One region of the Rhodovulum sp. ES.010 genome, then DNA from elsewhere that is predicted to be linked to it. Evidence: riboswitches for the same ligand, from Rfam matches in the RefSeq annotation. Region 1 holds a riboswitch; each other region holds the start of a gene.
The links. A riboswitch is a leader RNA that binds a small molecule or an ion and turns the genes downstream of it on or off. The one in region 1 is predicted to bind cobalamin.
Positions count from the first base shown of each region.

Region 2: another riboswitch for cobalamin. It lies ahead of BUR28_RS20845 (AraC family transcriptional regulator); the one in region 1 lies ahead of BUR28_RS09530 (TonB-dependent receptor plug domain-containing protein).
Region 3: another riboswitch for cobalamin. It lies ahead of BUR28_RS06015 (hypothetical protein); the one in region 1 lies ahead of BUR28_RS09530 (TonB-dependent receptor plug domain-containing protein).
Region 4: another riboswitch for cobalamin. It lies ahead of BUR28_RS07185 (DUF4198 domain-containing protein); the one in region 1 lies ahead of BUR28_RS09530 (TonB-dependent receptor plug domain-containing protein).

Region 1 is NZ_FSRS01000001.1:1,951,082-1,958,158, reverse strand. It holds gene BUR28_RS09540 (cobyric acid synthase) at 1-529, opposite strand, end outside; gene BUR28_RS09535 (ABC transporter substrate-binding protein) at 531-1,364, opposite strand; gene BUR28_RS09530 (TonB-dependent receptor plug domain-containing protein) at 1,351-3,147, opposite strand; cobalamin riboswitch at 3,284-3,493, opposite strand; gene BUR28_RS20040 (hypothetical protein) at 3,544-4,284, opposite strand; gene BUR28_RS09520 (hypothetical protein) at 4,281-4,673, opposite strand; gene BUR28_RS09515 (dynamin family protein) at 4,772-5,707, opposite strand; gene BUR28_RS09510 (dynamin family protein) at 5,734-7,077, opposite strand, start outside.
Region 2 is NZ_FSRS01000001.1:3,398,227-3,405,303, forward strand. It holds gene BUR28_RS16770 (DUF2333 family protein) at 267-1,265, opposite strand; gene BUR28_RS16775 (sigma-70 family RNA polymerase sigma factor) at 1,445-1,963, shown strand; gene BUR28_RS16780 (anti-sigma factor family protein) at 1,975-2,784, shown strand; cobalamin riboswitch at 3,025-3,236, shown strand; gene BUR28_RS20845 (AraC family transcriptional regulator) at 3,536-3,703, shown strand; gene BUR28_RS16790 (IS5 family transposase) at 3,783-4,964, shown strand; tRNA gene BUR28_RS16795 (tRNA-Thr) at 5,910-5,984, opposite strand; gene BUR28_RS20215 (hypothetical protein) at 6,073-6,225, shown strand; gene murA (UDP-N-acetylglucosamine 1-carboxyvinyltransferase) at 6,225-7,077, shown strand, end outside.
Region 3 is NZ_FSRS01000001.1:1,194,911-1,201,987, forward strand. It holds gene hmgA (homogentisate 1,2-dioxygenase) at 1-112, shown strand, start outside; gene BUR28_RS05995 (fumarylacetoacetate hydrolase family protein) at 126-1,085, shown strand; gene BUR28_RS06000 (MBL fold metallo-hydrolase) at 1,082-2,032, shown strand; gene cobC (alpha-ribazole phosphatase family protein) at 2,029-2,589, opposite strand; gene cobS (adenosylcobinamide-GDP ribazoletransferase) at 2,580-3,392, opposite strand; gene BUR28_RS06015 (hypothetical protein) at 3,471-3,845, opposite strand; cobalamin riboswitch at 3,878-4,091, opposite strand; gene metH (methionine synthase) at 4,214-7,077, shown strand, end outside.
Region 4 is NZ_FSRS01000001.1:1,438,976-1,446,052, forward strand. It holds gene BUR28_RS07150 (cobyrinate a,c-diamide synthase) at 1-14, shown strand, start outside; gene cobA (uroporphyrinogen-III C-methyltransferase) at 11-742, shown strand; gene cobF (precorrin-6A synthase (deacetylating)) at 735-1,478, shown strand; gene BUR28_RS07165 (energy-coupling factor ABC transporter ATP-binding protein) at 1,500-2,159, opposite strand; gene cbiQ (cobalt ECF transporter T component CbiQ) at 2,146-2,937, opposite strand; gene BUR28_RS07175 (cobalt ABC transporter permease) at 2,942-3,523, opposite strand; gene cbiM (cobalt transporter CbiM) at 3,520-4,137, opposite strand; gene BUR28_RS07185 (DUF4198 domain-containing protein) at 4,150-4,923, opposite strand; cobalamin riboswitch at 5,086-5,295, opposite strand; gene cobO (cob(I)yrinic acid a,c-diamide adenosyltransferase) at 5,397-6,023, shown strand; gene BUR28_RS07195 (hypothetical protein) at 6,417-7,077, shown strand, end outside.

The DNA.
Region 1 (7,077 bases):
CGATCTGGGCGATGACGCCGCCGCGGTCGATATCGCCGACCAGGATCACCGGCACGCCGGCGGCTCGCGCGAAGCCCATGTTCGCGATGTCGCCGTCGCGCAGGTTCACCTCGGCGGGGCTGCCGGCACCTTCGACAAGCACGAGATCGGCCGAGGCCGCAAGGCGGGCGAAGCTCTCCAGCACGGGCGCCATCAGCGCGGCACGGCGGCCTGCGAAATCCGCCGCGCGCAAGGGGCCGCGGGCGTGGCCCTGCACCACGATCTGCGCCCCGGTGTCGCTTTCGGGCTTGATGAGGACCGGGTTCATGTCGGTCATCGGGTCCAGCCCGCAGGCCAGCGCCTGCAGCGCCTGCGCCCGGCCGATTTCGCCGCCATCGGCGGTGACGGCGGCGTTGTTCGACATGTTCTGCGGCTTGAACGGCGCGACCCGCAGGCCCCGCGCCCGCGCCGCGCGGCACAACCCGGCCACGAGCAGCGACTTGCCCACGTTCGAGCCGGTCCCCTGGATCATCACCGCGCGGGCGGCCATCTCACTCCTCCCTCGGCAGCGTCGCACGCCGTTCGGCGAGGCGCGCGATCGCGTCCAGCACGTGCGGCGTGCCGCAGGTCCAGTCCGGCCCGGTGAAGGCGGGACGTTCGGCGGCCGCGATGTCGCGCAGCGCCGGGTGAGCCAGGATTTCCTCGGCGCGCGAACTGGCGGGGTAGGGGCGCGAGAGAATCAGCAGGTCGGGATCGGCCGTCACGACCTCCTCCAGCGCGAGCCGCCCGCCCTGCCGAAGACCGAGTTCCGCGGCCAGATTGTCGAATCCCGCATGGGCAAGGATGTCATCGGACAGCGTGCCGGCCCCTTGCGTATAGCCGTTGGGATGGAAGATGGCGGCCAGCGGCCGCGGGCCGTCGCCGCGGGACAGCGCGGCAAGGCCCGCCTTGAATGCCGTCGCCAGCGCCTCGGCCCGCGCCGTGCGGCCAAGCAACTCGCCGACCCGGCGCAGCTGCGCCGGAATCTCGGCCACCGATCTGGTGATCTCGATTTGCGCGACCGGGATGCCCAGCCGGCGCAGCATGCCCAGCGTGGCCGGGTCGGAATAGACGCCCGCCAGCACGAGGTCGGGCCGCATCAGCGCGATCTCCTCGGCGCCGCCGCCATTCGCGGGATAGGCGCCGGCCTCCTGCGCCATCGGGGAACTGCGCGGGTCCGCTGCCAGGTCGCTGACCGAGACAAGCTGGCCCTCGCCCGCGATCAGCATGGCAAGCTGATCGGTGCAGAGATTCATCGAGACCACCCGTTCGGGCGGCTTGGCCAGCGCCGCCGCCCCGGCGCAGGCGAGGGCGGCGGCCAGCGCTATCAGCCTAGAAGGACGCACGCAGCCCCACGTAGAGCGAGCGGCCCGCACCGTTGTAGCCGCGCACCGGCTCGTAGTCCTCGTCGAACAGGTTCTCGACGCGGAGATAGGCCTCGGCGGTTTCCGTCAGGGCGTAGCTCAGGCCGGCATTGACGACCGTATAGTCCGCGATGTCCGACGGCGGTGCCGGGAACGGGTTCGTGTCGAACCGATCGGCCACCGTCTGCAGCGAGAGCCGTCCGTCGAGCCGGTCGGTCAGCCCCGCTTCGAGCCCGAGGCTGAAATCGTGGCGCGGCACCCGCACCAGCCGGTCGCCGCTGTTCTCGGCATCGGTGTAGGTATAGGCGCCGGTGAGCGCGACGGTATCGTTCAGAGCGTAGCGGCCCGACAGCTCGATCCCCTTGCTGTTGGTCGTGCCGGGCACCTGGGCGTAGGCGGCGCCGCTGAAATCGATCAGGTCGTCGATCTCGGTATAGAACAGCGTCGCTTTGGCGAAGCTCTCGCTGCCGTAGCGTTTCTCGATCCCGAGTTCCGCGCTGCGGCTCGTCTCCGGTTCCAGGGCGGCGTTGCCGAAGGGGCCGAACCGTTCGTAGAGCGAGGGGGCGCGATATCCGGTGCCGAGGACGGCGCGGACGATCACGTCTTCGCGCGGCCGCCAGGCGAGCGCGACCCGCCCCGTGGCCTGATCGTCGAAATCGGAGTAGCTGTCGTAGCGCAGCGACAGCGCCAGGTCGAGGTTGGCCGTCGGGGCATACTGCACCTCGCCGAAGACTGCGCCGTTCTCCCCATCGTAGGACGCGCCGTCGAGCGTCGCCGTCTCCTCGGTCCAGTCCGCGCCAAAGGCGAGCGACAGGTCCGCGTCCAGGTCGACCGCGCCGAGATACTCGAGCTTGATGCGCTCGCCCACGAAGCGTTCGGTGAAGCCGCCCTCGTCGAAGCGTTCGGTCTCGACGGTCGAGACCGCGAATTCATGATCGACTGCGCCGGTGGTCAGTTCCGCGAAGGCGCGCAGGCCCTTTCGCGTTTCGTCGATCTCGCCACTCGGGTCCGCGGCAGCGCGGTCGAACTCCACGGTGCCGTCCGACCAGAGCGCCGAGACACCGAGACGCAGGTTCTCGGTCGCGTCGAAGGCGGCGAAAAGCGTCATCAGCGACTGGTCGTAACCGTCATCCTCGCTATTCGTGTTACGTGCCGAGAAGCCGTCCGCGGTCACATGCGACAGCGTCAGCGCGATTTCGCCGCGCTCGCCGACCTGGCCGAGGTTCAGCGTCGTCGCGCCTGTGCCGTAGCTGCCGCCCTCGACGCGTGCCTGCCCGGAGAATCCTTCATCCACCGGCCGCCAGCTGGTGATGTCCACGACGCCCGCGATCGCGTTCGAGCCGTAAAGCGCCGATTGCGTGCCCTTGAGCACCTCGATCCGGCCCGGAAGCCCCGCGGTTAGCGTGCCGAAATTGAACGAGGTCTGGGTGCCGGATGGGTCGGTCACGTCGATCCCGTCGATCCGAACCCCGATATAGCTGCCGCCGAGGCCGCGCAGCCGAACCGTGGAACTGGCGCCGAGCCCGCCATTCGCGGTGACGGTGACGCCGGGCAGTTGCGACAGCGTCTGGCCCACGCTCTGGCCGCCCTCGACGATCTCGCCGAAGTCGAGCGTCTCGACCGTTGTGCCGGTGCGGTTGACCTCGATCGGTACCAGCGTCGCCGAAGCGACGAGTTCGTCGAGCAGGAAGCTGTCCTGCGCCTGTGCGGCGAGGGGAGAGAGGGCGGCGAGGCCCAGGCCGATGGCGGATGTCGTGCGAAGCATGTGCGTCCCGTTCCGTTGCAGGGCCTTTGGCGGGCCCGTTCTTCTTTTGCAAGTCATTGGAAAGGCGCACCTTTCCGCAGACGGTGAGGCATCACCACTGCGGAGTCGTCCGCCGCCCGGACCACGCCCCGCGGCCGGGCTGGGTGATCGTCCTGGCAGGTCTCCTGGCTTGCGGGTCGTCGCTTGGCTGGCCTTCCCGGACGCGTCGGTCCAGTGGCATGTAACAGCCGCGCTCTCCGCCTACAGTTGCGGGGGCAGCCACGGATTTGGCCTTCTGGCCGGACCGTGTTCCCTTTTCATAACCCGACCCCGGAGGCACGGGTTAACCAAGACGGTTCGGGGGTATGCCGGTGATGCCGCGCTGTCAAGCGGCATGGCTGCGGCAAGGCGCGGGGCTCAGGCGGGGACCGCGTTCCGGCAGATGGACAGAAGGTCGGCCTGCGCCTCTGCCGGCGCGAGGAACAGCGCCGCGCCGTCCCGGGCGGCGACATGGGCGAGGACGAGATCGTCTGCCCGCGCGGCACGCAGGATCGTCAGGCGCGGCATGGCCCGTGTGGCCGGCGGCGCGAGGGTCGGAAGGGCGGCTTCGGCAAAGTGCTGCAGGCGCATCACGAGATCGGGGTCGCCCACGGGCGTCTCGGCCCCGCCATCGGCGTCGAGGCGCAGGCCGGCCCGGCAGAGGGCGAGGCAGGCCGAGACCGGGTCCGCATCGGCCGCCGGTGTCGCGGGCGGCTGCGCGGCCGCCGCCACGAGCGCCTCGACCGAACAGCCGATCTCGGTCGGGTCGAGCCGGTCCCGCGGGCGGTCTGCGGCCACGCTGATCTCGCCCGCCTGGTCGAGAAAGCTGCGAAGCGGTCCGGCGAAGGCGGCCGCGACCGCGTCGGCAGGATCGTCCGAGTCCGGCGCCGCGGCGTTTCCGCCGTCCACGCGCAGCAGCCGCCGGCCGGCCACCAGAAGCCGGAACTCCGTGCCGTTCTCGTCGGTCAGGACCATTTCGCGGGGCAGGATCGTTTCCTCGATTTCCGACAGGAGAGCCGAGACGATTCCATCCGTGCCGCCGGCGACGGTCTGTTCGGGCGCATCGTCGCCCGTCTTGAACTTGGCGAGCTTTCTGTTGAGGCGCTCCAGGTCGGTCATCGCGGGGCACCGGGCTGGTCGGCGGGCACGATCCCGCCGATCCCCTCGCGCAGCGTGGCCATGGCGGGGTCGGGGTCGGCGGCGGCGTCGAGGATTGCACAGAGCGCCTCGTCGGGCGCGTCGGGCGCCCGCAGGTAGAGTTCGATCGCGCCCGCCCCCCAGGCAATTGCCTCGGTCGGGGGCGCGCCCAGAACTGCGTCCGCAGCGGCTGCGGCCGGTCCGACGAGGACGCGGGCGGCCCGCAGGCACAGCGCGTCGAGAACTTCCTGCGGGGCGGCCGGCGCAGCATCGGCGCGCAGGACCAGCCGGGCGGACAGGTCCACATAGGCCAGGGTCCGGCATCCCGGAATCGATTTGCGCAAGGTCTGGAGTCGCTGGGTGGCCGCCATCGCGCGCAGTCTAGTTGATTTTGCCGGACCTTCCACCGGCAAAACGCGTCATGTGCGTGCGGACGGGCAGGCACCGTACGGCGGGGAGGTCGCGGCCGTCAGAAAGGTCTGGACGCCTTGGCCTCTTCGGCGGTGGGGCGGCGGCCGCGGCTGCGGTCCCGGTCGACGGTCACCCGCCGGGGGCGCACGGCGCCGGGGTCGGCCGGGTCGGGCGGCAAGGCGTCCTCCAGCCGCAGCGGGGCCGTGTCGGCGTTGGGGGCAGGGGCCGCGTTCGTCGGCGCCGCCGGGGCGCGCGCGGGCAGATCGCCGCCGCCGGGCTGCAGTGCGTTCAGCAGGGTGATGAAGGCCTGGCTGAACGCTTCGGCTCCGCTCGCCGTCCAGCGGTCCCAATCGTTGCGGCCGGCGACCGCATCGGTCAGCGATATCGGCAGCACCTCCTTGAAAAGTCCCTCGGTCTCGCGCGAGACGCGCTTGATGACGCGGGCCTTGTCCTGGTCGGTCACCAGCTTGTCGCTGCGGGTGAGCAGCAGAAGGCTGGTGCATGCCAGCCGGTCCGCCAGCCCGTCCCATACCGCCGCCTCGCTCTGGCGCCAGGCCTGGGTGGCGTGGCTGCACCAGATCACGCCGTCGGCCAGGTCGATGACATCCTCCCAGACGCCCGAATCCATGTTCGGGTCGGATATGCCCGGCATGTCGATCAGGTCGCACAGGCGCAGCAGGTCGGCCTCGACGAAGAGCTGCACGAGCCGGGTTTCGGCGGGCGAGATATCGGCGAGATCCTCGAGATCGACCGGCCGGACTGTCCCGTCGCGATCTTCGCGCCAGCCGGGCCCGTTGCCATGGGAGATGCGGACGGGGGGCAGCTGCGTCGCGGTCACCTTCACCGGCAGCGGTGTCTGGCCGATCAGCAGGTTGGACAGCGTGCTCTTGCCGGCGCTGAACTCGCCCATCAGGGCGATGCAGGGTTTCTTCGCCGCGGGCGGATCGATGGCCGCGCCGGGGCGGAACTGGTCTTGGTCGGTCATCTCGGTCATTGCATCACGTCCTCGAAGGCGTCCCGTCAGGCGGCGGCCCGGCGCATGGTGGCCACCGCGCTTTCGATTTGTTGCAGGCGTTCGGCACGGGCCTGCAGCCCCAGCGCCCGGTTGAGATCGTCCGCGGTGAGCCCGCCCTTGTCGGCAAGCGCCATGACCACCTCGCGCTGCTCGGCCAGGAAGTCGGCAAGCGTGCAGATCAAGTCGGCGCGAATCGCGCCGGCATGGGCGTCGCCGAGTTCGTCGACCATGGGGGCGGTCTCTTCGCGGATCATCTTGTGGAACTCGCTGGCGAAGGCGCGATAGCCGCGCCGCCTCAGCCACCAGCGCCGCCACCAGGCGCCCTTCACGTCGAGCGCGATGGTCTGCGCGATGGCCACGGGCGGGTTGAAACGCGGAAGCTCCGGCGGTTCGATTGCCAGGCTGTCGGTCAGGCCGAAGGCGTCGCTATAGGTCGCCGCGATCTCGTCGGCCGCGGTCGCAAAGATCGTCCGCGCCTCTCCCTGGAGGCGCTTGCCGAAGACCTGGCAGGCCGAGCGCAGCAACAGCCGCAGCCCGGTCGGCTCATAGGACCAGACGTTGCCTTCGCCGTATTTCTCGAGATGTTCGACCAGCGCCGCCGTGGCGCGGTCGAGGAAGCTGTTGTGCGACCGGTCAAGGCGGATGCAGAAATCCTCGCGCTGGGCGGACCAGGCGGCGTCCAGCGCAGAGAGCGCGCGCGCCTCGATCGCGTCGAGCGCGGCCCGGACGCGGCCCATGTCGGGCGCGACCGACCGGCCGTCGGCCACCGCCAGCCCGATCGACATCTGGGCGGCGTTGACTCCGCGGGCCAGGTTGCCGACGCTGCGCGCGACCTTGTCGACGGCCTCGCCGCCGACGCCTTCTTCGACCCGTTCGCCGATAGCGCGGTAGAGGGCGGGGATGCCGGAAAGGTGCCAGACATCGTCCGGCGTGACCGCACCGGCCGAACCGTCCCCGGAGGCCAGGATGTCCAGGGCTGCGCGGCTGTCCGCGCTCATGTCGGACAGGCTGCCGCACAGGGCGTGCTGGCCCCAGGCCGCGCTGCCGAAGAGGATGGGCGCATCGGCCGGGCCGTCATGGGCCTTGAGCGTGGCGCGGATCGACTCTCGAATCTCGTCGATCTGGGACGCCGGGTTCGACAATTCGTCGATGCGGTTGACGAAGATGACCACCTCGCGCGCCTTGACCGCCGAGATCAGGCGGATTAGCGCCATATCCACCGTCGACAGCGCCTGGTGCGCCGAGAGCACGAGAATGCAGATGCGGCTGTCGCGGATGGCGCCGATCGTGATCTGCTCGCGCATCAGGAAGGTATCGTTCACTCCCGGCGTGTCGCGCAGGCACAGCTT
Region 2 (7,077 bases), 1.4 Mb from region 1:
CGAAAAAGCCCTGAAGGCCAAACGACCGGCCGCGCCCGTGGCGGATTGATGATCCGGGTTGGCGCGCCCGTTCGCGATGCGACGTGAACGAAACGGAGGGCCGAATAGCGGCCTGGGTCTTTCACGGGCCTCAAATGCACGCGCGGTCTCACTGCGAGGTTCCGGCAGACTTTGGTTGGCCGCGCGACGGGGTGTCTCCATGCAAGAAGACGCCGCCCCGGCCATGGCTCGGGGCGGCTCAAGGCGAATACGCCTCATCAACCGGCTTAGCGCGTGTTACGCAGCACGCGCACCACTTCGTCGAGCTGCAGGAGCGCGCGTTTCATGTAGAATCCCTGCAGGTGCAGGTGGTTCGCGAAGATGCTGCTCTCGCCCGAGGAATTCAGCACCGCGAGCGGACGTTGTGTCGCCGCCTGCCGCAGACTGTCCAGTGTCTGCGCCCAGACCGCCTCGATCCCGACGGTCGAGATCACGCGGTCGAAATCTCGGCCCAGTTCCCGAACCAGCAGATAGGTCGCGTAGCTGAGCCCCTTGTTGAAATAGAAGATGTCGTCGGACATCCCGTCGATGAGACCCGCGCCCTGCTGCGTGTGCTGTTCGATGACAGCTGCCCGTGAGCCGAGTTCGCCGATCATGCGCTCCAGGGTCAGAACGAGCGCGTCCGGCCGCGTCTCGAACGCGGCATGACCGGCCGCCACGCGCGCGTTGTAGGCGCGCAACGCCTCCGCCGCCGCGCGATACTGGCTGTCGGCCGGCTGAACCGGCAGGAAGGACTGCTGGAAATCGAACAGCCAGATATCGGTCGGGAATTGGAGCAGGCCGGCCGCCCGCTGGAGGTCGAGATCGATGGCCGAGGTGCCGTTAAGCCGGCCGATCTGGGTTTCGAGTTCGAGCGTGAAGCGGCTGACCGCCCGCATCACGCCGCGTTGGTAGTTGGCCATGTTGTCGTGAAAGGCGGTCGGGTAGAAGACCGGATCGTTCGGCGCCCAGCGCAGCGTATCCACCTCGCGCTCGATCAGGGAGGCGAGCATGTCGACGGCGTGGCTGCCATTCTCCGCCTGGACCGTCGGCATGAAGTCCGGGTCCGCATCGATGCGCTGCAAGGCCGTCCCGAAGACCCCGAAATAGAGTACGACCGCCGTGACTATCATCAGCGAAGTGCGCTTCAAGATGGTCTTGGGCTTCCTGCCGAAGACGATGCCCGAAAACGAGCCGTGCGCTCCGTCTTCGCGTCTCTCCGAGCGAATGATCAGGTCGTTTGCCATCTGGTCCTCCTTGATTGGCAAGGGCTGGGGCAAGGCGTTGCACCGGCGCAATCTGTTCACCGCTAACGACGCGCCACCCGGCGATTTCATCCCGGCGGCAACGAAAGATGCGTCTCCGGACGATTTCTTTCGACCGCGGGGGATGAAATCTGCCGCTCGCGCGTATGTGGTTCGAAAAGATGGAGGACCACGTGCTGCCAGGATCACCGAAGTCGGAAATTCGGACACACATCGCCAGCTTGCGCCGCTACGCGCTGGTTCTGACACGCGACCATCACGAGGCGGAAGACCTCGTGCAGGAAACGCTGGTCAAGGCGATCGCCAAGGCAGACACGCTGCATCCCTCGAGCGACCTGCGCCCTTGGCTGTTCCGCATCATGCACAACACGCATGTCAGCGGGCTTAGGCGCGCCCAGGTGCGCAAGGCCGCCGAACCCGACCTGCCCGAACCTGTAACGCCCGAGCGCCAGCACCGGCATCTCGAGCTTCAGCAGGTGCTCGATGCGCTTGAACAACTGCCCGAGGCGCAGCGCAGGCCGATCATCCTCGTGGCCCTGGAGGACATGAGCTACGCGGAGGCCGCCCGGAGCCTGGACGTGCCGCTGGGCACCTTCATGTCCCGGCTCGGCCGCGGCCGGCAGGCGCTGCGCAACCTGCTCGGCGAGGTGAAGCGCAGCAAGATAAGTCTTGTTTCATGAGGGACGATGACATGAACACCGACCAAGATATCCATTCCGAGGCCGAACTGGCGCTCGATCCCGAACTGCATGCCTTCGTCGATGGGAAACTGTCACCCGAGCGCATGGCCGCGGTCGAAGCGCGTTTGGTTGGAAACGCGGCCGATCGAGACGCAGTCGCCGGATGGGCGCGCGACCGCGACCTGATCCGCGAAGCGGCGGCCGCGGCCGACGACCGTCCGTCCGACATGCGCACCGAGTTGCTGGGCCGCGAACTCGAGCGCCGTATCCGCACGGCCCGGCTGCGCGGGTTCGTCATGCGGCCGGCGCTGCGGCAGGTCGCGGCAAGCGTTGCGATCTTCGTCGCGGGCTGGGGCGGTCACGCGCTCTACGTGTCCGATGGGGGGCCGTCGGCTGCGGGCCAGCCCGGCTTTGTCACGCAAGCCGCCATGCTGCACACGGTCTATGACCAGAGGGGCATCGAGGAATTCGATGTTTCGGAAGACAGGATGCAGGCCTCGCTTGCCTGGTTGTCCGACCAGATGCAGCGCAAGATCGAAAGTCCACGGCTCGAAGAGCTGGGCTTGCGTGTGATTGGCGGGCGCCTTGTGGAGGGCGAGAACGGCCCGCTCGCGCAGTTCACCTACGAGGAGATCGATGGCGGTGGCCAGATCACCGTGGCGATGAGTCCGCATCCCGAAAGCCAACCGTTTTATCCATATGCCGTGCAGTCGGTCTCCGGGCGATCCGTGGCTTATTGGACCAGCGACGGCATGGACTTCGCGGTCATCGGAGAAAGCGAACCCGCGCGTCTTGCCACGTTGGCCGGTGCAATACGCTGAGCGTGCAGCGCTGCACGTCCAGGGATCGCAATGCGGCCTCACCGGGTGGGCTCATTCGCCCGCTGCGGCCGGCGCAGAAAGTGCGCGGCCTTTCGGAGCCCACGCCCGGGGCGGCGGACGCGATGAACCGGGTCTCGGCGGGGCGATCCACGAAACGGGGTGGACGGCCGCGCACCGGGGTGCGCGGCCGTCTGTGGTATCCCAGGCGCACGGTTTTCTTCGACAGGGCGGTCGCGGCTTTCTAACATCGCCCAAGATGGTGCGCGGGCCCCGTGCTGCGGATGGGCGCGTGAAAAGGGAACGCGGTAGGGCACCTGTCCCGAAGCCGCGGCTGACCCCGCAACTGTATATGGCGCGCGGGTCCGGAGATGCCACTGGGCGATATGCCCGGCAAGGTCCGGACAGGCGACGACCCACGAGCCAGGAGACCTGCGATCTGCTTGGTGTCGAGAACGGGCGGGGTGCCCCGGGGGACACGGTGCAGATCGACCCCGGCCACCGGAACCATCCGCTGCACCATGCCACGGCCCCCCGCCGCCCAAGACGGAGACCGCGTGGATGCTCTCGACCGAAGTCCTTCCCGCACGGCGCGATGAAACGGGCGTTTTCAGGCTGGCGTATGTCAGCCGGTCCTGTTGCGACCTGAGCCGGTCCGAGGTGGAGCAGCTCGCCGCCGCATCGGCCGACGCCGGTTTTCCGACTGGTCGATGCGGGGCGGTCCTCCTGGGCCCGATGGCTGCCGGCGGTTCCGGTGGCCCCGGCGCACAGGAGGTCGCGCGCGCCTTTGGCGCCGCCGCCCGGCTCCACCTGGCGGACGGGCTCGGCGGCCCGGTCGCCGCAGACGTTCTCGCGGGCGTTCTCGAGAGCATTCGGTCAGACCCCCTCGGCATACCGGGCGAACACATCTCGTCAGCATTAGCAGGCTGCTGAAAAACCTCGCTCTGGACGTCGGTTGAGGGACGTGATTCACCCCTTGGGCGGTTGCCGGAGGGGTTGGGATGCGGGGCGCGGACGAGACGGGCGGGTCGCTGTTCAGCTATGTTGACATCGAGGCGCGGATCCCGGCGCGGCATCCGTTGCGGCAGATCCGGCGGGTCGTGAACGAGGCTTTGGCCAGCCTCGATGCCGAGTTCGAGACGCTCTACGCCCCGGAGGGCCGGCCCTCGATCCCGCCGGAGCGGCTGATCCGGGCGAGCCTTCTACAGATCCTGTTCTCGGTACGCTCGGAGCGGCAGTTGATGGAGCAGATGGATTACAACCTCATGTTCCGCTGGTTCGTGGGCCTGGGGATCGACGACGCGGTCTGGGTCCCCACCGTCTTCACGAAGAACCGTGACTGGCTGCTGACCACCGACATGGCGCGCAAGGTGATGGGCGCGATCCTGGCTCACCGGGAGGTCGCACCGCTGCTGTCAGACGAGCACTTCTCGGTGGACGGCACGCTGATCAAGGCCTGGGCTTCCATGAAGAGCTTCCAGCCGAAGACCGAGGGCAGCCCGCCCGGCGCGGACGGGCCGGGTGACCCGCCGGGGGACACCGATCAGGATACCAGCCCCGACACCGCCCCTGCCCAGCCCGAAGCCGAGACCGTCCCGATGCCCAGCCCCAGCCGCCGCCACCGCAACGCCGAAGTCGACTTCCGCGGCGAGAAGCGCTCCAACGCCACCCATGCCTCGATCACCGACCCCGACGCGCGGCTGTTCCGCAAGTCGCAGGGGACGGGCGCGCTGCTCTGTTACATGGGGCATGCGCTGATGGAAAACCGCAATGGCTTCGTCGTCCAGGCCGACCTGACCCGCGCCGATGGCCATGCCGAACGCCGCGCCGCGCTCGACATGATCCACCGCCATTCCCCCGGCTCGACCCGCCGCCTCACGCTGGGCGCCGACAAGGGCTACGACAGCGCAGATTTCGTCGCCGATCTGCGACAGGCCCACGTCACGCCGCATGTCGCCCAGAAGGCCCGACACTCCGCCATCGACGGCAGAACCACCCGCCACCCCGGCTACGCCCTGTCCCAGACGCGCCGCAAGAAGATCGAAGAGCCCTTCGGCTGGGCCAAGACCGTCGGCGGCATGGCCCAGACCGTATACCGCGGCCTCGACCGCGTCGCCGCCCGCTTCACCTTCACCATGGCCGCCTGCAACCTCGCCAGACTGCCGAAGCTGCTGGCCGCCTGACGCCAAAGGCAGGGCCGAGACCAAGCACACAGAACAGACGACGCCGGCCTCACGGGTGAGGGTCAGGGAAATCCGTCCGGCCGCAAGAGAATTTCAGCGGCCTGTTAGGCCCGTCGCTCGGAGCCGTTGGACTGAAAGGCGCTCAATGCCGCGCTCTGAGACCCAGCGGGGACGGAAGAGCGCGAAGCCGTGGCTTTTCTGCCGGTTGGGCCCGCCGAGGCTGACGCGCCTTACCAACGCCGGGTGTCGCCGCCGCACCGAGATGAACGTTGCACGCTTCCGGCAAGCCCGGCTCGATTGTCGAGGGCGCCCAATTCAGCGATTGCCGCGGCCGTCGCTGTCGGTCGGGGCGACGTCAGAGCAGCCCCTCCACCCAGTTCGCCACGATCAGCGCCGGCACGCTGTCATGCGCACGCTTGGCGTCGCGGTCGCCGTAGCACTGACGCGGCAGAACGGGCGAAGGAAGCGCTTTGCAGGTACTTCTGTTCGTTGAAGTCGCACTTTCGTTGCGGGTCTCGATTGCGGCACGTAGGCTATAAAAACCTCTCAATCGCGCAGCTTAAAAATACATCAAAATCAAGCATTTAATAGGGAGGCCGCCGAGGTGCGGCCAATAGGTCTGGAAAATACCAGCCCTGAGAGACCGTTTTCGCCCCTCCTGGCATCAAGGCCAATTAACGGCCCCATTCGCATAACCCTCGAAAACAATGAGAAAATCCGGCCGCAGCCGGACGGGAGAACGCTTTCGCGGGGGCAAGTGGCGGAGGGGACGGGATTCGAAGACCAGGGCTCTGTCCGGAGGCGGACCGGCCCGCGCGCAGGCGATGGTCGAGTTGCAGGCAAACATACTGTCCGGCCAAAGTCATACAGGTGAGCGGTAGGGTGGACAGGCCTCACCCTTGTTCGGCCATCACTTCTAATTTGAAGTGCTTTCCGAATTTCTGGTGGTGCCGCAGGGGAGGATTGAACTCCCGACCTCACCCTTACCAAGGGTGCGCTCTACCACTGAGCTACTGCGGCCTTCGCGTGGGCGGCTGATTAGACGCAATCGCCCCCCGACGCAAGCGCTATCTGGACGCAATTTTCCCCCTGCGCTAGACAGGACGCCATGAGTGAAAAACCCCCGAAAACCAGCGCGGGCAAGGGGGGCGAGACCCGCGAAGACCGCCTGAAAAAGGCGCTCAAGGCGAACCTCGCCCGGCGCAAGGCGCAGGCAAGGGCGCGCGGGCACAAGGCCGACGGGCAGAAAGAGCAGGGCTGATGGACCAGATCATGATCCGCGGGGGCGCGCCGCTTCACGGCGAGATTCCAATCGCGGGGGCGAAGAACGCCTGCCTTGCGCTGATGCCCGCGACGCTGCTGACCGATGCGCCGCTGACGCTTACCAACGCGCCGCGGCTGTCCGACATCCGCACGATGACGGCGCTTCTGCAATCGCTGGGCGTCGAGGTCTCGTCGCTGCACCGGGGCAAGGTGCTGGCGCTGTCCAGCCACGACCTGACCGGGCAGCGCGCCGATTACGACATCGTGCGCAAGATGCGCGCCTCGATTCTGGTGCTGGGGCCGCTGCTGGCGCGCTGCGGCCGGGCCGAGGTCTCGCTGCCGGGCGGCTGCGCCATCGGCGCGCGGCCGGTGGACCTGCACCTCAGGGCGCTGGAGGCGATGGGGGCCGAGCTGGAGTTGCGCGACGGTTACGTGCATGCGCGAACGCCCGGCGGGTTGAAGGGGGCGGTTGTGGAGTTCGAGAAGATCTCGGTCGGCGCCACCGAGAACGCGCTGATGGCCGCGACGCTGGCAAAGGGCACCACGGTTCTGAAGAACGCCGCGCGCGAGCCCGAGATCGTGGATCTCGCCCGCTGCCTGCGCGCCATGGGCGCCCAGATCGCCGGCGAGGGCACCGGGGAGATCGAGGTTCAAGGCGTCGAGCGCCTGGGCGGCGCGACCCACCAGGTGGTCGCCGACCGGATCGAACTGGGCACCTACATGCTGGCCCCGGCGATCACCGGGGGCGACGTCACCTGTCTGGGCGGCAAGCTGGAACTGGTGGCGTCCTTCGCCGAGAAGCTGGAGGAGGCCGGCGTGTCCTGCGAGGAGACCGCGCACGGCATCCGCG
Region 3 (7,077 bases), 760 kb from region 1:
TCCGCAGCAGCTGACGGAATTCGCGGCGCGCGAGGCGCCCCTGCAGGACGACTATATCGACTGCTGGAAGGACCTCGAAAAGAAGTTCGACGGCACGCCGGAGGGCAAGTGACGGGGCCCTTTCGGTGAAACTCGCCACGCTGAACGACGGCACGCCGGACGGGCGGCTGGTGGCGGTCTCGGACGACCTGACCACCCAGCGCGCCTGCACCGACCATACGTTCCAGGCCGCGCTCGACCATGACCGGCTGGTGCCGGCCTACGAAGAGCGGCCGTTCGACGCCCGGCTCTGCGCCGCCCCCCTGCCGCGTGCCTACCAGTTCCTCGACGGCTCGGCCTATGTGAACCACGTCGCGCTTGTCCGGCGGGCGCGCGGGGCCGAAATGCCCGGGCGGTTCTGGACCGACCCGCTGATGTACCAGGGCGCGTCCGACGGGTTCCTGGGCCCCACCGACGACATCGTGGGCGACCCCGCCTGGGGCATGGATTTCGAGGCGGAGGTGGCGGTGATCACCGGATATGTGCCCCGCGGCGCGAGCCCCGACCAGGCGGCCGGGGCGATCCGCTACGTTATGCTGCTGAACGACATCTCGCTGCGCGCCCTGATCCCGGAAGAACTATCAAAGGGGTTCGGCTTCGTGCAGTCGAAACCGCACTCGGCCTGCGCCCCCGTCGCGGTCAAGGTCGCGACCTGCCCCGGCTGGCGCGACGGCCGGCTGCACGGAACGCTTTGCGTCGATCTGAACGGCGCGCCCTTCGGCCGGGTCGAGGCCGGCGAGGACATGACCTTCGACTTCCCGACGCTGATCGCGCATGCCGCGAGGACCCGGTCCCTCGGTCCGGGCACCGTTGTCGGCTCGGGCACAGTTTCGAACCGGGGTGCCGACGGGGGCCCCGGTGCGCCGGTGGCCGAGGGCGGCCGGGGCTATGCCTGCCTCGCCGAACAGCGCATGGTGGAGACGATCCGTGAGGGCGCGGCGCGCACGCCGTTCCTGCAGCCCGGCGACCGGGTGCGCATCTGGATGGACGACGCGGACGGTCGGCCGATCTTCGGCGCGATCGACCAGGAAGTGAGGGGAACATGAGCAAGGCATTCGCGTCCGCGGGCGATCTCGCGGAAAAGACGGTGAGCTTCACCGAGGTGGGCGACGGGCTCTGGGCCTTCACCGCCGAGGGCGACCCGAATACCGGCGTCATCATCGGCGAGGACAGCGTGATGGTGGTCGATGCCCAGGCCACGCCCCGGCTGGCGGGCAAGGTGGTGGACGAGATCCGCCGCGTGACCGACAAGCCGATCAGCCATGTGGTTCTCACGCATTACCATGCGGTGCGGGTGCTGGGCGCCTCGGCCTATGGCGCGCGCGACATCGTGATGAGCGCGGCGGCCCGCGCCATGGTGGTCGAGCGCGGGCAGGAAGACTGGGACAGCGAATTCGCGCGCTTCCCGCGGCTCTTCGAGGGGCATGAGAGCATCCCGGGCCTGACCTGGCCAACGCTGACCTTCTCCGACCGGATGACCATCTACCTCGGGCGCCGGCGTGTGGACCTGGCCTTCCTCGGCCGCGCCCATACCGCGGGCGACATCGTCGCCTTCGTGCCCGACGCCAACGTGATGTTCACCGGCGACATCGTGGAATACCATTCGGCCTGCTATTGCGGCGACGCCCACCTGACCGAGTGGCCCGCGACGCTGGAGGCGATCCGCGCCTACGACCTCGACGCGATCGCGCCGGGCCGCGGCGATGCCCTGGTCGGCCGTGCGATGGTCGAGAAGGCGCTGGACAACACCGCCGATTTCGTCGCCTCGACCTACCGCTCGGTCGCCCGCGTCGCCCAGGGCGGCGGCACGCTGAAAGACGCGATGGCGGCCTGTCGCGCCACCTGCGACCCGAAATTCGGCGACTACGCAATCTACGAGCACTGCCTGCCTTTCAACGTCGCCCGCGCCTATGACGAGGCGCTGTGGATCGACACGCCGCGGATCTGGACCGCGGAGCGCGACCGCGAGATGTGGGATGCGCTGCAGGGCTAGGCCGTCGCCCGGCCACCGGGCTGGGCGAGCGCCGACAGCTCGGCGGGGGAGAGGCGGAGCGTCTCGCCATAGGCGAAGCGGCTTTTCCACGTCTCGTCCCGGCCCAGCAGGTGCAGGGTGGCGCGCATGATCCCGGCATGGGTAACGGCCAGCCAGTCGCTGGCCGCACCCTGCTCGGCGAGGAAACCCGCCACGCGCGCGGTGAACTGGCCCACGCTTTCGCCGCCATGCGACCGGGCCTGCCAGAAATCCGCGGCCCAGGCGTCGAGTTCGCTGCGCGGCACCGCGTCCCAGGGCAGCCCCTCCCACGCGCCGAAATCGATCTCGATCAGGCGGGGCTCGATCTCGACCGTCAGGCCCCGTGCCCGGCCGATTTCCTCGGCCAGGGACCGGCAGCGCCGAAGCGGGCTGGTCAGGAGCCGCGTCACCAGCGGCAGACGCGTGATGATTTCCGCCGCCTCGGCCGCGAAATCGGGGCCGGGCGCGAGGTCGAGCCGGCCATAGCAGGTGCCCGGCGCGACGTCCGGCGCGGTGTGGCGCAGGAGGATCAGACCCATGCCAGAACGGCCAGCAAGACCGCCGTCTCGCTCAGTTGCTGGACCGCACCCAGCGCGTCGCCGGTGTGCCCTGCAAGGCGCCGCACAAGCATCGTCCCCATCCAGGCGGTCACCGCCGCCGTGGCGATCGCCGCGCTCACCGCGGCCCCGGCCCCCGCCGTCGCCGCGACCGCCAGGAGGGCGAGCACCACGGTCCCGGCGGCGATGAGCGCCGGCCCGCGCCCGGCGCCGGGCGACGCGAAGCCCGCCTTGCCCTCTTCGCGCGCGTAGGGCAGCCGCAGCATCAGGATGAGCGAGGCGACCCGGCTGAGCCCGTGCGCGGCCACAAGCGCCCACGCGCCGACGGCCACGCCCATATGCGCAAGCGCGGCAACCTTGAGGGCCATCACCAGACCCAGCGCCAATGTCCCGTAGCTGCCGATCCGGCTGTCGCGCATGATCTCGAGCGCGCGCTCGCGGGTGTCGGCACCGCCCAGGCCGTCGGCGAGATCGGCCAGCCCGTCCTCGTGCAGCGCACCGGTCAGCCGCACGCCAAGCGCCACCGCCAGCAGCGCGGCCACCACCGGCGGAAAGACCGCGGAGCCAAGCGCCAGCACCGCCCCCAGAACCGCGCCGAGCGCCAGGCCCACCAGCGGGAAGTAGCGCACCGCGCGGGACATCCGCTCGGGGGTGAAGATGTCCGCCGCGGGCACCGGCACGCGCGTCAGGAACTGCACCGCGAGAAGGGCCAGCCGCGTTTCCTCGGCCAACCCTGCGACGAGGCCGTGTCGCGGCCGCCGGTCGGATCGATCGCTTGCGTCCATGATGTCTCCGCTTTTGACTCGGCGCTGATACGCCGGCGGCGCAGGTCCATCAAGACCGCGCGCATCGCGGCGGCGCGGCTAGAACGACATCCGGCGGGCGCGGGCGCCTCCCCTGCGGCGCGGGCGCGGCAGGGACAGATCGAGCGCCACCGACGGCCTTGCCTCGGCCTCTGCCAGCAACGCGCGGAAGGCCGCAACCGACGGCCCCGACTCGCCCAACGCCGCCGTCCGCGCCGCCGCCGCGCGCACGGCGGCGGGGAAATCGCAGTGCCCCGGAAGGCTCGCAAGCCATTGCAGAAACGCCAGCCGCGCGCGTTCACGCGCTCGCTCGCCGCCCGGTGCGGGCATCTGCAATTGCAAGAGAACCAGTTCCAGCATCATCGGTGCGCCGGGGCCGCCCGGCGCCAGGGGTTCGGCTTCGTTCTGGGCCCGAGGCCCTTTGGAGTCGTCCATGGCTGACCTCCTGTCCGGGACACCCCGCCCGGGTCGGTTACACAAACGATGGCAGGTCTCCTGACTTGCGGGTCATCGCTCGCCCGATCCTTCCCGGACCGATCAGGTCCAGTGGCCGTTCCGGGGTCGCTCACCGCCTACAGTTGCGGGGACAGTCGCGGACTTGCCCTTTTCCAAGCGCACCGCATTCCCTTTTCATCCGCGGCACAGCGCTGTCCCGCGAAAACCATCATCAAATGGCTAGCCGCCGGGTCGGCGATCTGTCAATCCGGCGCAGCCGCCGACCGGCGCGAATTTGAGCGCGCCTCATAAACATCGTGACAAAGATGAATTGGACTTCACGTTGCGCAAGCGGTATCCGCATCTCCATGTCCGACAATTCCGTTCGCCCCGCCCCGCTGCCGCTTTCCCCGGTATTCGACGCGATCCGTGCCACCGCGCGCGAGCGCATTCTCATCCTGGACGGCGCGATGGGCACGCAGATCCAGTTGCTCGGGCTGTCCGAGGAGGAATACGCAGGCTGTGCCTGCCACCCGCCCAAGGGCAAGCCGCAGAAGGGGAACAACGACCTTCTGAACCTGACCCGGCCCGACACGGTCGAGGATATCCATTACCGCTACGCCATGGCGGGCGCCGATATCGTCGAAACGAACACGTTTTCATCCACCACGATCGCCCAGGCCGATTACGGGCTGGAGGACAAGGTGTTCGACCTGAACGAGGCGGGCGCGCGCCTTGCGCGCAAGGCGATGGGCCGCGCCGAGGCCGAGGACGGGCGGCGCCGTTTCGTCGCGGGCGCCCTGGGGCCGACGAACCGCACCGCCTCGATCAGCCCCGACGTAAACGATCCGGGGTTCCGGGCCGTCACGTTCGACCAGTTGAAGGACGCCTACGCCGAGCAGGCGCGCGGCCTGATCGCGGGCGGCTCCGACCTGATCCTGATCGAGACGATCTTCGACACGCTGAACGCCAAGGCCGCGATCTTCGCCTGCGAGGAAGTGTTCGCCGAACACGGAACCCGCCTGCCGGTGATGGTCTCGGGCACGATCACCGACCTGTCCGGCCGCACGCTCTCGGGCCAGACGCCGACGGCGTTCTGGCACTCGGTCCGGCACGGCAAGCCGCTGACGGTGGGGCTCAACTGCGCGCTCGGCGCGGACGCCATGCGCCCGCACCTGGCCGAGTTGTCCGGCGTCGCCGACACGCTGATATGCGCCTACCCGAACGCCGGGCTGCCCAACGAGATGGGCGAATACGACCAGAGCCCCGAGGAAATGGCGGCGCTGGTCGCCGGCTTCGCCGAAGAGGGGCTGGTGAACGTGGTCGGCGGCTGCTGCGGGTCGACCTATGACCATATCGCGGCGATCGCCGAGGCCGTGAAGGGACACGCGCCGCGGGCGATCCCCGAGATCGCCCCGCGGATGCGCCTGTCGGGGCTGGAACCCTTCACCCTGACCGACGAGATCCCGTTCGTGAACGTGGGCGAGCGGACGAACGTCACCGGCTCGGCCCGGTTCCGCAAGCTGGTCAAGGAGCGCGACTACGCCACCGCGCTGGAGGTCGCGCGCGACCAGGTGGAGAACGGCGCCCAGATCATCGACGTGAACATGGACGAGGGGCTGATCGATTCGGCGCAAGCGATGGTCGATTTCCTGAACCTCGTCGCCGCCGAACCCGATATCGCGCGGGTGCCGGTGATGATCGACAGTTCCAAATGGGAGGTGATCGAGGCGGGCCTCAAATGCGTGCAGGGCAAACCGGTCGTGAACTCGATCTCGCTGAAGGAGGGCGAGGAGGCGTTCCTGGAACAGGCGCGGCTCTGCCGGGCCTATGGCGCGGCGGTCGTAGTGATGGCCTTCGACGAGGACGGCCAGGCCGACACCGCCGACCGCAAGGTCGAGATCTGCGCCCGCGCCTACAAGTTGCTCACCGAAGAGACGGATTTCCCGCCCGAGGACATCATCTTCGACCCCAACATCTTCGCGGTGGCCACCGGCATCGCCGAGCACGACAATTACGGCGTCGACTTCATCCAGGCCACGCGCCGCATCCGGCAAGACTGCCCCCATGTGCATGTCTCGGGCGGCGTATCGAACCTCTCGTTCAGCTTCCGCGGCAACGAACCCGTGCGCGAGGCGATGCACGCGGTCTTCCTCTTCCACGCCATCAAGGCGGGCATGGACATGGGCATCGTCAATGCCGGGCAGCTCGCCGTCTACGATTCCCTGGACGCCAAGTTGCGCGAGGCCTGCGAGGACGTGGTGCTGAACCGCCGCAGCGACGCGACCGAGCGGCTGCTCGACCTGGCCGAGGGCTATCGCGGCCAAGGCGGGGGCAAGACCCGCGAAAAGGACCTGAGCTGGCGCGAATGGCCGGTGGGAAAGCGGCTGGAACACGCGCTGGTCAACGGGATCACCGAATATATCGAGGAAGACACCGAAGAAGCGCGGCAGGCCGCGGAGCGCCCCCTGCACGTGATCGAGGGCCCGCTGATGGCGGGGATGAACGTCGTGGGCGACCTGTTCGGCGCGGGCAAGATGTTCCTGCCGCAGGTGGTGAAATCGGCCCGCGTGATGAAACAGGCGGTCGCCGTGCTGCTGCCCTACATGGAGGTCGAGAAGGACGGCAAGCAGGAGGCCGCCGGCAAGGTGCTGATGGCCACCGTCAAGGGCGACGTGCACGATATCGGCAAGAACATCGTCGGCGTCGTGCTGGCCTGCAACAACTACGAGATCATCGACCTCGGCGTGATGGTGCCCGCCGAAAAGATCCTGGCCACCGCGCGCGAGGAGAATGTCGACGTGATCGGCCTTTCGGGCCTCATCACGCCCTCTCTGGACGAGATGGTGCATGTCGCCGCCGAGATGGAGCGCGAGGGCTTCGACATTCCGCTGCTGATCGGCGGGGCCACGACCAGCCGGGTACACACGGCCGTCAAGATTTCGCCCTCGTACACGCGCAACCAGGCAATTCACGTGACCGACGCCAGCCGCGCGGTGGGCGTGGTCTCGTCGCTGCTGAGCGAGGGTCAGCGCGCGGGCTATGTCGAGGGCATCCGCGCGGAATACCGCGACATCGCCGAGAAACACGCCCGGGGGAACGCCGCGAAGGCGCGCCTGCCGCTTGCGCGGGCACGGGCCAACGCCCTGGCGCTTGACTGGTCGGGCTACACGGCGCCGGAGCCGGGGTTCCTGGGCACGCGCACGCTCGACGACTGGGATCTGGCCGAACT
Region 4 (7,077 bases), 510 kb from region 1:
AGGGCGCGGCGTGAGCGGCTTCGTCAGTTTCGTCAGTTCCGGCCCCGGCGATCCCGAGCTTCTGACGCTGAAGGCGGTGGACCGGCTCAAGCGCGCCGACGCGGTGCTGTTCGACGACCTGTCCTCGGGGCCGATCCTGTCGCACGCCCGGGCCGGGGCCGACCTGGTGGGCGTGGGCAAGCGTGCCGGCCGCGCCTCGCCGAAACAGGACCATGTCAGCCGCCTGCTGGTCGAATACGCGGCCACCGGTGCCCGGGTGGTACGGCTGAAATCCGGCGATGCGGGGCTGTTCGGGCGGCTGGAGGAGGAGATCGCGGCGCTGTGCGCGGCGGGGGTCGGCCACGAAATCGTGCCCGGCGTGACCTCGGCCTGCGCCGCTGCCGCCGCGGCGGGCATTCCCCTGACACGGCGGCTGACCGCGCGGCGGGTGCAGTTCGTCACCGGCCATGACGTGACCGGGCATCTGCCCGACGACATCGACCTGGACGCGCTGGCCGATCCCCATGCAACGACTGTCGTCTACATGGGTCGGCGGACCTTTCCAGCACTTGCGGCATCACTGATGGCGCGGGGCCTTCCGCAACAAACGCCGGCGCTCCTGGCCGAGGGTGTGACGACCGCGGACCAGAGGCTGACGCGCGGAACCGTCGGGGTGCTGGCGGACGCGCTGGCCGAGGCCGCCTCGCCCGCGCCTGCACTGATCCTCTACGGCCCGCTGGCCGAGGAGGTGGTCGATGCGTGAGCTGATCCTGATCGGGATCGGCACCGGCAATCCCGATCACCTGACCCTGCAAGGGGCGACGGCGATCCGCACGGCCGACCTGATCCTCGTTCCGCGCAAGGGTGCGGACAAGGCCGACCTCGCCGACCTGCGGCGCGCGATCTGTGCCCGGGTGCTGGGCGGCGACGACGCCCGGATCGTCGAGTTCGACCTGCCGAAACGCGATTCCGAGAGCGACTACCTTGCCGGAGTGGAGGCGTGGCACGACGCCATCGCGCGCGCCTGGGGCGCGGCGGCGGGACCTGCGGCAGAGCGGGTGGCCCTGCTGATCTGGGGCGACCCTTCGCTTTATGACAGCTCGCTCCGGATCGCGGCTCGGCTGTCACCGCCGCCGAAGGTCAGCGTGGTGCCGGGGATCACGGCTCTGCAGGCGCTCTGCGCTGCCCATGGCATTCCGCTCAACGAGATCGGCGCGCCGTTCCTCGTCACCACGGGGCGGCGGCTGCGGGACGAGGGCTGGCCCGACTGCGCCGGCACGCTGGTAGTAATGCTGGACGGTAGCTGCGCGTTTCAGACGCTCGACCCGACGGGCGTCACGATCTGGTGGGGCGCCTATCTGGGCATGGCCGAAGAAGTGACGGTCTCCGGCCCGATGGCCGAGGTCGGGCCGAAAATTGTCGAGATGCGCGCCGAGGCGCGGGCGCGCCATGGCTGGATCATGGACATCTACCTGATGCGCCGCGCGACCGAAGGCTAAGGGCGGGCGACCGCGGATCGTTCACCGCGCCGACTCGGGGACGAGCTGCCCGTCGATAAGCCGCAGGCTTTCGGGCGCGATCTTCGCGCGGAACCGCGCGTCGTGGCTGACCAGGATCATGGATTGCGGCAGCGCGTGCAGGATGTCGACCAGCCGCGCCTCGTTCGCCTCGTCGAGCGCGTTCGTCGGCTCGTCCAGCAGCAGCACCTCGGGCTCCATCGCCAGCACGGTCGCCAGCGTCACCAGCCGTTTCTCCCCGCCGGACAGCTTGTAGGTAATCCGGTCGCGCAGATGCATCAGGTCGAGCTGCGCGAGCGTCCGGTCGACGATTTCGACGGCCTCGGTGCGGCTCTTGCCGAGGTTCAGCGGGCCGAAGGCGATATCCTCGGCGACGGTCGGGCAGAACAACTGATCGTCGGGGTCCTGGAACACCAGCCCGGCCCGGCAGCGCACCTCGTGGAAATCGGCCTCCTCCTGCCGTGGCTTGCCGAAGGCCGCGACCCGCCCCGCATCGGGCCGCAACAGCCCGACCAGGATCCGCAGAAGGGTCGACTTGCCCGCGCCGTTGGGCCCGGTGATCGACAGGCGCTGCCCCTGGTGCAGGCAGAGGCTCGCGCCACGCAGCACCGGCGGCTGGCCGGGATAGCCGAACTGGATGTCCCCGAGTTCAAACAGCGGCATGGGCAAGTTCGGCGGCGAAAAGCGTCAGCAAGGCCACGCCCAGTCCCGCCGCGAACAGGGCATCGCGGCGCGAGTAGGCGAGCGTTTCCAGCAGCGGGATGCGCCCCGCGAAGCCCCGGCATTTCATCGCGCCCAGCACGCGCTCGGATCGTTCGATCGCGCGCACCAGCATCATGCCCACAAGGTAGCCAAAGCTGCGATAGTTGTGCCAGTTGGTGGACGGGCGGAAGCCGCGCATCTTCATCGCCTGGCGCAGGCGCAGGTATTCGGCCCGCAAGACCTCGATATAGCGGATCGTGAACATCAGCAGATGGACCAGCGTATCCGGGACGCGCAGGCGTGAGAGCGCGTGGCCCAGCGTCACCGGCTCCATCGTCCCGACGAGCGACAGGACTGCAAGGACGACGGCATTTGCGGTCAACAGGATCTCGACGGCAAGGGCCAGCCCCTGCCAGCTGGCGGCGAGGCCCCATACTGTGAAGATCGCATCGCCCGGCACGGAAAACGGCAGGAGCGCCAGCAGGAACAGGATGAAACTGTCCATCGCCGCCATCCGGCGGAGCGTCGGTATGACCGGCACGCGCGACAGCACCATCAGGCCAACGGCCATCAGCAGGGCCGCGACGAGGACCGGCATCCAGCTGCAAGCGACGGTGACCACGGCAAAGGCGCAGGCGCCGAGGATGCGCGCGCGCGGGTCGAGCCGTGCCAGCGCGCCGCCGTGTCCGGCCCCGGTGTCGCTCAGGGTCTGCCGCTCAGCCGTCAGGATGTGGCCCATGCGGTCAGCCCGCCAGCCTGCGGCGCGCGGCGAAGTAGAAGCCGAGGCCGAACAGACCCGCGATATAGCCGATGCCGCCGAGAACGGTCTGGATGTCATGATGCTCCTTGTAGGCGGCGACCTCGCGGCGCAGCGGGCGCATCTCGTCGCGCATGATCGCGGCAATGGCGGCCTTGTCGGCATCCGACAGGCCAATGGCCGGGTTCGTAGCGGGACCGTCGGGGGCGGCCCCGGATGCGGGTGCAGCGGCTGCCTCGGCGGCACCGAGGATCGCGGCGACGTCCTCTGCGGCCATCTCGAATTCCGCAACATGGCCCGCGCCCAGATCGGCGCGAAAGACATGCCGCACGGGTTGCGTGGGCACGTAGGTGAAAAAGCCATCCGCATCGGTCATGGCTTCGCCCAACTTGGTGCCCGCACCGTCGAACACCTCCACCAAAAGGTTCCCCGCCATGTCGCCGCTCGAAAAGCCGACCTCGCCCTCGATCGCGTCGCCGCTGGGAAAGGCCGAGGCGATCACCTTGTGGGCGGCGGCGGGCAGCGGCACGAGGATGAGGCACAGGACGATGTACAGCACGCGGATCATGACGGAGCTCCCTTCATGGCCTCGAAAAGGTCCGGTTTGACCTGGGCGGCAAGGTAAATCGCGGCGGCGGACAGAAGCCCCTCGATCACCATCACCGGGATATGGGCGAAGAACACCAGCTTGGCCGCCGGAATGAACGCATCGCCCGACAGCATCAGCGACAGGCCCACGACGGCCGTGGTCAGTGCGATGGCCAAGGCCCCGCCGAAGCCCGCCCAGATCGCCGCGGTGAGCGGCGTTCCGCGCGTCACACCGCGCCGACAGACGTAGTAGACGATGACCGCCGGCAGCGCGATGTTGACGGTATTCACCCCCAGCACCGTCAGCCCGCCAAAGCCGAAGAAGACCGCCTGCAGCAAGAGCCCGACGAACAGCGCCGGGAAGGCGGCCCAGCCGAGGATCAGCCCGGCCAGACCATTCATGATGAGATGCACCGAAGACGGGCCGATCGGCACATGGATCAGCGAGGCCACGAAGAAGCTCGCCGAAAGCACGCCGGCGGCCGGTATCTTCTCCAGCGGCAGGTGCCTCAGCCCCAGCGCGATGCCGCCCACGGCCAGCACCGCCCCCCCGATCACGACCTCGTTCGCGAGCGCCCCGTCCACGATGTGCATGGGTCCCGCCTCCTACTCGACGTCGTAGGCGCGGATCCAGATCACCGCGTCCTGGGACAGCTCCTTGCCGTCGTGTTCGGTGTCCGGCCCGACGCCGAGCGCGGCGAAGCCCCAATAGCCGGCCTTGGGCACGCCGAAAGTGAAATAGCCGTCCGCGTCCGAGATCGCGACGACCGCGCCGCCCGGCATCGGATCGGCGGTGGCTTCACGGGCGCTGCTCGTCGCCATGTCCGGCTCGGCCGCCATGTATTCGATCTCGATCTCAGCGCCCGCGACGGGTTCGCCGTTCGACATCACCCGTCCGGTAAAGGTCGAACCCGTGAGCACGTTGTAGGGCTTCACCATCGGCACGATCTCGGTCTTCAGACCCTGCGGCTCGGTCCAGTCGGTAGGCAGCGTGTTGCGGTTGAGATAGGCCTTGGTGATCTGCTGGATGTAGATGTCCTCGGATTCCTCGTAATAGGGCGCCGGGACCGTGACGAGGACGTAGTCGCCCGAGCGTTTCACCGGCACGCTGCCGTCATAGGCGACGGCCTGGTTGCCGCTGCCCGTGAAGGTGGTTTGCGTCAGCGTGTCCTTGAGGTCGATCTTCTCGCCGCGATGGATGGCGTAGAATTCCAGAGGTTCGCCCATGTCCATGACATGGCCGTTCTCGAACGGGTGCCAGAAGATCAGCTTGACCGGCACGTCGCCGGGCCGGTCGATCATCGTGTCCTCTGTGTAGGACAGCTGGAAATGGGCCGAGGCCAGGCCGGGCACCAGCGTCAGGGCCAGCGCGGCGGTCATCAGGTTGCCGTGGAAAATCAAGGGTCGTCTCCTTTCAGCGGTGGCGGCGCACAGGGCCGCGATCGGAAAGGACGAACGGGGACAGAAGGCTCGAACGGGCCGTGACACAGCCAATCCGGGCCAGACGCGCACCCCGGCGTCCGGTGGAAACCGCCCCGGCGAACCGGGGGGCGGGTGAGCGGCAGGTCTCCTGGCTCGCGGGTCTTCGCTTGGCTGGCCTTCCCGGGTGTCCCCAGTGGCGTTTGTCAGCCTTGCTCGCCGCTTACAGTTGCGGGGGCAGCCGCGGAGTTGCGCCTTTCGGCACGCACCGCGTTCCCTTTTCATCCCCGGCCGCCTGGGGCGCCTGGGAAAACCGATCACGGCTCTGTCATGTCAAATGGACGACAGGGGTGTCAATCGGGAAATACACTGGCCGTTTGACGCGGGGCGTGCGCCGCCTAATCTGGCCGAGAGACGCATCGAAAGGACAGGACATGGCCGAGACCGACGCCCCCACCGACGAGACCGCGCGCCATGCCGCCAAGATGACCAAGCGGAAGGAAGCGAAGGACCGCGCACTGGCCGAGAAGACCGCCGAGAAAGGCCTGATCATCGTCCATACCGGCGCGGGCAAGGGCAAGTCCTCCGCCGGGTTCGGCATGATCCTGCGCTGCATCGCCCACGGGATGCCCTCGGCCGTCGTCCAGTTCGTGAAGGGTGCCTGGGACACCGGCGAGCGGCGGCTTCTGACCGAGCGGTTTGGGGATCTGTGCCAGTTCCACGCCATGGGCGAGGGCTTTACCTGGGAAACCCAGGACCGCGCCCGCGACATCGCCGCCGCCGAAAACGGGTGGCAGAAGGCGCAGGAACTGATCCGCGACCCCGAGATCCGGATGGTCCTGCTGGATGAGATCAATATCGCGCTGCGCTACGGCTATCTGGATGCGGACGAGGTTGTCCCGTTCCTTCAGGCCGAGAAGCCGCCCATGACCCATGTCGTGCTGACCGGGCGCAACGCCCCCGTAGCGCTGATCGAGGCCGCCGATCTCGTGACCGAGATGACGCTGGTCAAGCATCCGTTCCGTGCCGGCATCAAGGGCCAGGCCGGCGTCGAGTTCTGAGCCGCGGCTTGATACCGGACAGCGCACACGGCCGGGCGCTCGGGATCGTTGGCGGGCATGCCGCCGCTCCAGCACGTCGTTAGTATTGCGGCAGGCGCGAACTCGTGCCGCCGCGTGGGCCCATGTCACCAAGAGCATCGGGGAAACAACCACTGTCTCGAGCAATCGACCGGCCGTGACATGCGCGCCGTGCCGGGCGCGCGCAACCGCGCAGCCGGGGCGATATTCCGTGCGCGCGGGTCCACGTCCCAGGCGACGGAACCGGCCCGCCGCAACGTCTGCCGTGTTGAGGCTCACGTCGGCCGGGGCGACCGCACCCGGCGGATCCGTGGGCCGTTGCATAGCCCCGTCGGGAATGTCATTCCATCGGCCGTTCGTCACGCCGGAACCCTCATGCGCCATTCACCCGTACTTCCGCCGCCCGATGCCCTGCGCCGTGCCCGCGTCACGGGCCATTTCGGCGAATTGCTGCAGGGCCGGCTCGGGCCGACCGGGACGGTCGCGCTGGTCACCTTGCCCTGCCCCGCGCTGGCGGTGAGCGCGCACTGGGCGCCGGCAAACGGCTTCGGTCTCTGGCAAGGCGCCCGGCCGGTGTTGACGCGCGGTCAGGTGCGGGCAGTTTTCGACGCCCTCGGCGCCGGCCCGCCGCGCGGGCGGCTGCGTCTGCGCGCGGAGATGCCGCCGGGTGGCGGGGCCGGCGCCTCCACCGCGGCATTGCTGGCCACGATGCGATGCCTTGCGGGCGGTGCGTTGCCCGCAGATGCCGAGGCCGCGTTGTGCCTTTCGCAGGAAGGCGCGACCGATCCGCTGATGCTCGCCCAACCCGGGTGCGCGCTTTGGGCGCCCCGCATGGCCCGCATCCTTGGGCACCTGCCCCCGCTGCCCGCCCTCGAGGTCGTGGGCGGCTTCGCCGGGCCGGGGCGTCGCACCGATCCGGCAGATACGCGCTTTGCCGACATTTCCGACCTTGTCGAGGCCTGGGGCCGGGCCGGCGCGCGCGAAACTCTGGCAGCACTCGCCACCGAAAGCGCGCGGCGCAACCACGCCCTGCGCG